One region of the Sphingobium anseongense genome, then DNA from elsewhere that is predicted to be linked to it. Evidence: predicted binding sites of a transcription regulator. Region 1 holds the regulator's gene; the other holds the start of a gene.
The links. The regulator LexA, encoded in region 1, represses DNA repair genes until DNA is damaged. The targets are predictions, from matches to a motif close to GTTCCNCNCTTGTTCT.
Positions count from the first base shown of each region.

Region 2: a site for LexA is predicted at 1,719-1,734, ahead of WG908_RS09540 (MmcB family DNA repair protein). Genes of this name have one in related genera too.

Region 1 covers NZ_JBBJUL010000001.1:210,897-215,250, forward strand. The annotation lists gene moaC (cyclic pyranopterin monophosphate synthase MoaC) at 1-420, shown strand, start outside; gene WG908_RS01020 (molybdopterin molybdotransferase MoeA) at 417-1,601, shown strand; gene lexA (transcriptional repressor LexA) at 1,679-2,350, shown strand; gene WG908_RS01030 (ComEC/Rec2 family competence protein) at 2,311-4,354, opposite strand, start outside.
Region 2 covers NZ_JBBJUL010000005.1:279,406-283,759, forward strand. The annotation lists gene WG908_RS09530 (pyridoxal phosphate-dependent aminotransferase) at 1-242, shown strand, start outside; gene WG908_RS09535 (prephenate/arogenate dehydrogenase family protein) at 243-1,148, shown strand; gene WG908_RS09540 (MmcB family DNA repair protein) at 1,205-1,708, opposite strand; gene WG908_RS09545 (cell wall hydrolase) at 1,828-2,499, opposite strand; gene WG908_RS09550 (DUF1491 family protein) at 2,678-3,004, opposite strand; gene WG908_RS09555 (PaaI family thioesterase) at 2,997-3,503, opposite strand; gene WG908_RS09560 (PTS sugar transporter subunit IIA) at 3,463-3,930, opposite strand; gene hpf (ribosome hibernation-promoting factor, HPF/YfiA family) at 4,066-4,354, opposite strand, start outside.

The DNA of each region.
Region 1 (4,354 bases):
GTTTCGGCCAAGGCCGTAACCGCGCGGCAAGCGACCGCCACCGGCCGCATCGCCATGAGCCGCAACGCGGCCAAGGCCATCGCCGATGGCCAGGTCAGGAAAGGCGATGTCCTGTCTGTGGCCCGCATCGCCGGTATCATGGCGGCCAAGCGCACCGCCGACCTGATCCCGCTTTGCCACCCCCTCGCGCTGTCGGCGGTCACGATCGAATTCGACATGGATCTCGACAGCGTCACCGTCACCGCCATCGCGCGCACCAGCGCCCAGACCGGCGTGGAAATGGAAGCAATGACGGCGGCGACCGTCGCCCTGCTCACCATCTACGATATGGCCAAGGCCGTGGACAAGGCGATGGTGATCGGCGGCGTCCGCCTGCTCTCCAAATCCGGCGGCAAGTCCGGGGACTGGCGCGCGCCATGAGCCTGATGCCGGTCGAACAGGCGCAGGCGCGCCTGTTGGCGCTCGCGCCCCGGCTGCCCCCGCAAACGCTCCCGATCGGGCAATGCGCGGGACGCTGGCTGGCGAACGACGTCGTCGCGCTGCGCGACCAGCCATGGGCCGACCTGTCCGCAATGGACGGCTATGCAATCCGCGCCGCGCAATGGCCTGGCCCCTGGCGCGTCATCGGCGAAAGCGCGGCGGGCACAGGCATCCCGCCGGAACTGGCCGCTGGCGACGCCTGCCGCATTTTCACCGGCGCGCCGCTTCCGAGAGGCGCCGACGCGATCATGATCCAGGAAGACGCCAGGCGCGATGGCGATCAGGTCGTCGGCACGCGGGACGCCCCTGTCCCCGGTCGGCACATACGGCGAGCAGGTTCGGACTTTGCCGCCGACACTGTCCTGCTCGCCCCAGGTTCCCGGCTCGACCCGGCCCAACTGGCGCTTGCCGCCCTGGCCGGCCAGGGCCAGCTCAGCGTCGGCCACCGTCCAAGCGTCGCGCTGATTTCGACCGGCAACGAACTGGTCCCTCCCGGCGTCCCCGTTCCGCCCGGTGGCCTGCCCTCCTCCAACGCGGTGATGTTGAGCGCGATGCTCGCGTCCCTGCCCTGCGACATCACCGATGTCGGCATCGTGCCCGACGACATGGATGCCATGACCGCAGCGTTCAATGCCGCCCGTCATGCGGATGTCATCGTTTCCACAGGCGGTGCATCGGTGGGTGATCATGACCTCGTCCGCCCAGCATTTCAGGCGGTGGGCGGAAGCCTCGATTTCTGGAAGGTAAAATTGCGACCGGGCAAGCCGCTGATCGCCGGAAGCCTCGATCGCAGCCTGTTCCTCGGCCTCCCCGGCAATCCGGTGTCGGCTTTCGTCACCGCCTGGCTCTTTCTGTTGCCGCTTGTGCGCCACATTGCCGGCGACGCATCGCCCTTCCCCCAGCCCGAACGGGCAACGCTCGCCGACTCCCTGCCCGGCGCCGGCGACCGCGACGAATATCTGCGCGCTTTCCGCAAGAATGACCGCATCGTCGCCGTGACATCGCAGGACAGCGCGGCGACGCGAGCGCTCGCCGACGCGGACTGTCTGATCCTGCGCGCGGCAGGATCGCCGCCGGCAAAGCCGGGCGATGAAGTGCCCATATTTCCGCTGGCATGGTAGGCGGCTTAACGCGCTTGACGCAGCTCGCTCTGTTTCCTATGTGTTCCCTATCCGTTCCATAGGACAGGGATTAGGCGATGTTGACGCCCAAGCAGCAGGAATTGCTCCGTTTCATTCAGGTCAGGCTGGAGCAGGGCGGCGTGTCACCTTCTTTCGAGGAAATGAAGGAAGCGCTCGATCTCAAATCGAAGTCGGGGATACACCGCCTTATCAGCGCCCTGGAAGAACGCGGCTTCATCAGGCGCCTTCCCAATCGCGCGCGCGCGCTTGAAGTCGTCAAGCTGCCTGATGCGATGGGCAGGGCGGCCAAGCCGGTCACGCCCGTGCGCGCCGCCCCGACACCGCCGCAACTGGTTGCCGCCAATGACGTCATCGAAATTCCGCTCCATGGCCGCATTGCCGCCGGGGTGCCGATCGAGGCGCTTGAGGGCCGCAACATGCTTTCGGTGCCTGCCGCCTTGCTGGGCGCGGGCGATCATTATGCGCTGGAAGTAGCTGGCGATTCGATGGTCGAAGCAGGCATTCTCGATGGCGATTTCGCATTGATCCAGCGAACCGAAGTCGCGCGCGAAGGTCAGATCGTGGTTGCTTTGATCGATGACGCCGAAGCCACGCTCAAATATTTCCGACGCGAAGGCAGCCGGGTTCGGCTGGACCCGGCCAACAGCGCCTATCAGCCGCAATATTATGATCCACGCCAGGTCCGCATTCAGGGCAAGCTGGCAGGGCTGATCCGCCGATATAATTGACGCGCCGGTGCGCGCGCGACCCAGGGATGCGCGTCGCCCGGCGAACGCACCATGCGCACCGAGCCGCGCGACAGGTTAATCGCGATCCCGCCCGTTCGCGCCAGCGTCCCCCGGTCCAGTTTCAGCCATCGTGGTCGGCAGGCGCGCGGCAAGCGCCGGTCGCTGACGACGATGTCGGCCTGGGCGCAATCGCGCGCCAATATCGCAGGCGGGACATACATGGCGCTCCGTGTCGCCAGCACGCGCCACGATCGTCCGCTCCGCGCCATAGCCACGGCGCACAGGTCGGCGCTGCACCGCGCTTGGCGAAGTGCGGCGATCACGCCCAGTTCGCCGTCCTGCCCCGCACTTTCAGCCAGCGTGTCTCGGATATAGTCGCCTGCGCCAGCACGCAGCATTGCCATGGTTCCGTCAGCGGTTCGCACTGCAACATGCCGCCCGTCACCGGTCACGACGATGTCGGGCGCCGGCGTCAGGATGATGACCAACGTGCCGATTGCGACCGGAGCCAGCCCCAGCCACCGCACGGGGCCACGCCAAAGAAGGCTCCACAGGCCGCCCAGGGCGATAGTCGCGAACAAGCCCACGCCAAAGGCAGGCGCCAGCATGACCGCCAGCGGGCTGGCCGCCACGCCGTGGGCGATCAGCAGCAGGAGCGCCAGCGCCTGCTGCGCCACCCACCAGGCGGGTGCGCCAAGACCGAAAAGATCAAGCAGCAATGCCAGCGCTTCGGCCGGCATCACGACAAAGGTCGTCAGCGGGATGGCGACCAGATTGGCGATAGCGCCAAGCAGACCCGCCTGATGAAAATGAAACAGCGCGATCGGCATCAGCACCAGTTCGATGACAATCCCGGTAAGCAGCAACGCCAATATCATGCGGCTCGCCTTGCGCCCCGGCCCCTCGTCGCGGGCCACCGTCAGCGCGCGAAAGCCGGGATGTTCGCCCAGGGCGACCAGCGCGATCACGGCCGCGAAGCTCATCTGGAAGCTTGGCCCCACCAGCGCATCGGGCCAGAATGTCAGCACGATCAACGCGCCGGTGGCCACCAGCCGCAAGGTGATGGCGTCGCGTCCCATCGCCAGCCCGCCCAGCACCAGCAGCGACGCGATGCAGGACCGGATGGTCGGCACCTCCGCTCCGGTCAACAGGGTATAGCCGATACCCGCAGCCGCACCGGCGGCGGCGGCCATCAGCATCAATGGCCAATGCAGTGCCGCATGGCGACTGAGCGCGAGCAAGCGCAGGCACAGGAAAATGACGGCCCCGATAAGCGCGGTGACGTGCAAGCCACTGATCGACAGCAGGTGCGCCAGGCCGCTGCGCCGCATCGCTTCCACATCCTCTTGCGCGATCGCACCCTGATCGCCGGATGCCAGCGCGGCCGCGATGCCCGCCGCCGGCCCCTCGACCCGCGACTGGACATGGGCGGACAACCGCATACGCAGCGTCCTGCCGTCTCCCGGCGCAGGGCGCAGCATCTCGACCGGCGGCAAAGCTCGGCCGGTAGCGCCGATCCCTTGAAAATAGGCACGGCGCGCGAAATCATACCCCCCCGGAACCGCGGGCGGCGCCGGCGGCATCAGGCGCACGCGCAACCGGACATGCGCGCCCGCGCCCAGGCCCGCCGGTTGCCGCTCACGCGCCAGATTGACTCGTATCATGTCGGGCAGGTCCGGCCTGCTTTCCGGCCGCACCAGCAGGCGGACCATGGCCTGGGCGGGCATATCGGTCATTGCCACTACCTCTCCCGTCACTTGCGTGAAGGTCGCGCGGGCGAGCGGGGGCGATCCCACAAGGTGCGCCTTGCCCCACACCAGCAGGCAACCGATACAAGCCAGCATTCCGCCGGCCAGCATCATCTGACGCAGGCGGGCCTGGACCGGCAGCACCAGCGAAAGGCAGGAAACGGCCAGCGCGACACAGCAGAATGCTAGCCAACCGCTTCGATCCGGCAAGGCGAACCAGGCCGCGATCCCCGATCCCAGCGCCACCGGCACCCAC
Region 2 (4,354 bases), on a different contig from region 1:
AAATCGCCGCGCTGTCCAACCATGGCCTGCGCGCGGTGCCCAGCAAGGCGAATTTCCTGCTGGTCCTGTTCGACGGCAAGCTGACGGCGGAAGCGGCGATGAAGGGGCTGTGGGACGAAGGATTTGCGACACGCTGGCTGCCGGGGCAGGGTCTGCCCAACGGCCTGCGCATCACCATCGGCACCAAGGAGCAGACCCGCGCCGTTGCAGCCAAGCTGCGCGCGATGGCGGAAGCGGCCTGAATGCTGCCCTTTTCCCGCATCACTATCATCGGCCTCGGCCTCATCGGTTCCTCGCTCGCCCACGCCATCCGCCAGGCGATGCCGACGGTGCGCGTCACCGGCCACGATGCCGATCCGCAGGTGCGCGAAATCGCGCGCGCGCTCGACCTGTGCGACGACATCACCGACACCGCCGGCGCCAGCGTGACCGACGCGGACCTGGTGATCCTGTGCGTGCCGGTGCGCGCAATGGGCGCGGCCGCAGCGGAAATCGCCGACGATCTGCCTGCGGACGCGATCGTCAGCGATGTCGGCTCCTGCAAGGCCGACGTGCTGGCGCAATTGACCGCCGCGCTGCCCGGCCGCGTCATCATTCCCGCCCATCCCGTCGCCGGAACCGAAAACAGCGGCCCGCGAGCGGGCTTCGCCACCCTGTTCAAGGGCCGCTGGTGCATCGTCACCCCGCCCGCCGATGCCGATCCCGCCGCGGTCGAGCGCGTGGCCGAACTGTGGCGGCGCGTCGGCGCGAATGTCGAGCTGATGGACCCGGCGCATCACGACCTGGTGCTGGCGGTGACCAGCCACCTGCCCCACCTCATCGCCTACACCATCGTCGGCACGGCCAGCGACATGGAAAATGTCACCCAGTCCGAAGTCATCAAATATTCCGCCGGCGGCTTTCGCGATTTCACCCGCATCGCCGCGTCCGACCCGACCATGTGGCGCGACGTATTCCTGGCGAACAAGGATGCGGTGCTCGAAATGCTCCAGCGCTTTTCGGAAGATCTGTCGGTGCTCCAGCGCGCCATTCGCTGGAATGACGGCGACGCGCTGTTCAACCTGTTCACCCGCACCCGCGATATCCGCCGGTCGATCATCGAACAGGGGCAGGACGACCCCGCCCCCGATTTCGGCCGCACGCATTAGGGCCACGGGCTTTCGACGGGACAATGATCGCGATTTGACGCCGGCCGCGCCGGCGATCAGGCGTTCCAGCCGATCTCGGCGACATGGTCGGGGTCGGCAAGCGCGGTCAGGCGGCGCGCGGCGCGCCGGGCAAAGCGCAGCGTCTGCGCCTTGCGCCGCGCCGCCGCCAGCGGTTCGACCGGCGCGGGCCGCACCAGCTCGGCGTCATATTGATCGGCCACGATCAACCCGGTGCGCTCGGGCCACAGCGCCTCGCTGTCGAACGGGCGCAAATCGAACCCGCTCGGCACCGCCCAGTAGAACCGGTCGCAATAGTCGAAATAATCGGGCCATTTGCCATCGCCCAGCAGGTCGCCACGCGAACATTTGATTTCGACGATGGTCAATTGCCCGGCGGCGTCGATGGCCATGATGTCGGCGCGCCGGCCGTTGGGCAGGGGCACTTCCAACATCCCGCTCATGTCATGGCGAAAGAACAGCCGCAACGTGCCCCGCGCCACCGCCAGCGCGGTGCCGTCCATCAGCGGCGAGCAGGAAGGGGCGGGGTCGCTGTCGGCCATGACCCGATATAGAACGGGTCGGGAACAAAAGAAAAGCCCGGTCAGCGCATCCGCGCCGCCGGGCCGGTCCTGATGATCGTCCTGGCCGGAGGATTCGGCCCATATGGGCCGAATTTCGATCAGCGATAGAAGATGTGGTTGTCGATCGACGCCAGCTGCTTCTTGCCCCAGCCCGGCGACACGCGGCGGGCGTGGAAGAACAGCGCGCCTTCGGCCTGGCTGTCCCAACGGTCTTGCGATGCGATCTGGGCGATGGCGACCGCTTCGCGCCAGGCGCGGCTGTCGGCCCGCACCGACGGAATGGCATTGCCGCGCACGAAGCTGAACTGGCCGCGCTGCAACACGACGCCGCACAGGCTGCTGGCGAACCGGCCCGAACGGGCGCGGTTGATCACGACCCGCGCAACCGCGAGCTGGCCTTCCAGGCTCTCGCCCTTCGATTCGAAATAGACCGCACCGGCCAGGCAGCGCATGTCGCCATCGACCTCTTCGGGCGCGCCATGGGCGGCAACCAGTTCGATCAGGCTGTCGGCCTCCGGCGGGCTGGCTGGCACGGTTTGCGATTCGATCGGCTGGGCGACTTCGCGCGGACTTGCGAAAATGACGGCGGGCTTCACGCTCTGCGCCGGGGAACCTGTGACAGGTTCGGGAATTGTTACCGGGACAGTGCCGGTGGACATGGACCCGGTGAGCGATGCCTCGCTCGCGATCGACATGTCGGTTGCCGCTGTCGCCGCTGCGGCGGACAGAGCCAGTGCCGCGAAGGTCGCGGCTTTCAGACGAAAACTCATTATATCTCAAAAATATGCGGTTCTTGGCCATGAACGCCGGCGTTACACAAACCCCTTGCCAGCGTCGGGCCGCCCCCCGTCTGCGTGTTTACCGGGCCGGGCCCCCCTGGACCGTCACGGCAACCTGCGCGTTGTAGCGTTGCGCGCCTATGTCCGCCGCGTATCCGCCTGTCAACGATCAGCAGATCGTTTCAGCGGCGAACCGTTCCGCTTCCGGGATGTCGAGTTCGATTATCCACAGGTCGGGGTCTGCGCGGCGACGACGCTCAATATATTGGGGCATGTCGTCCGCGCCCGCGCCGCATGCCATGAGTCGCCACCCGCCGCGATAGTCCGACACCCGCTCGAACAGCCCGATTTCCCGCCCCTTTTCAAGCGTCTGGACCAGGATGACGCCGCTTGTCGGATCGCCCTTCACCACCACCGTGGCAACGCCGCCCGCGCCGTTCGCGCGTCGGATCAGCGCGCTGGCCAGCATCGCGCTGGTCAGCCGCGCCTCAGTCATCGCCGAATCGATAGCCGGCCAGCGATGACAGCGGAAATTGCGATCGCATGAAGGTGCCGGTGCCGCGACCGACCTCTTCGCCGTCCGAATCGATCAGGCTGGCTTCGGCGACATAGACTCGGCGCTTGCCGCTGATCCACCGCCCTTCGGCGCGAATCCGGCCTGGGCCGATCGGCCGGGTGAACAGCAGGTTGAACGATGTGGTCAGCAGGAACCGGTCGCTGACCAGGCTGTTGGCGGCATAGAAGGCCGCATCGTCCAGCATCTTGAAATAGACCGTGCCATGCACCGCGCCGGCGGCATGAAACGCGCCTTCGTCCACCTCGAAATCGATCACCGAATGGCCGGCGGCGGGAATCATCAGGTCCGACCGGAACATCTGGTTGATCGGCGCCGACCGGTACAAATGTTCCAGCGCGCGGAAATGCGCGCTTTCGCCGCTTGGCGGGCCGTCCGGCTCAGGCTGCGTCACGCGCCTCGTTGCCCGCCAGCATCGCATGAAGCGCAGCGTCCGACCGCGCCCCGCGCAGCCGGGCGATCTGCGCCTCGTCGCGCAGGTAGCGCGAAACGCGCGCAAGCGTCTTCAAATGTTCCGCGCCGCTGTCGGTCGGCGACAGCAGGGCAAAGACGATGTCGACCGGCGCTTCGTCGATCGCATCGAAGGCGACGGGCGGATCGAGCAGGACGACGATGCCGCGCATCCGGTCCAGCCCTTCCATCTTGGCATGGGGAATGGCGACGCCGCCGCCAAAGCCGGTCGACCCCAACCGCTCACGTTCGGTCAGCGCTTCGTTGACGCGCGCGGGGTCAAGGCCATAGGCTTCACCGGCAATATCGGCGATTTTCAGGAACAGGTGCTTCTTGCCATTGACCGACAGGCCGGTCGCCAGCGCGCTGGATGAAACGATGTCGTCGAAATGCGTCATGACCAAACCTGGAAAGCTGTCGCCGAGCGCCGATTTCCCGCGATGGCAGGCAATGGTCCTCCGCTCGGGCGCCAAAGGCCCGGCCAATAGGGCTCCGGCACCCGCAGGTCAACCGGAACCCTTTGGCCGGGGCGTTCAGGCGCGCTGCTGCGCCGCCGGCTGCGGACGCGGCTCGACCCAGCCGATCGTCCCGTCATGGCGGCGATAGACCATGTTGTAGGCTGACGTTCCGGCGTTAAGGAACAAAAGTGCATTGGTGTTGCGCAGATCGAGCATCATCACCGCGTCGGACACGCTGGCTTCTGGAATATCGACCCGCGTTTCCGCCACGATCAGCGGCGCTTCGTCCACTTCCTCCTCGTCGCTGGCGGTCGCAAAGACGGTGTAGCCCGCGCCATCGATATCGTCGATGCTATAGCCGTTG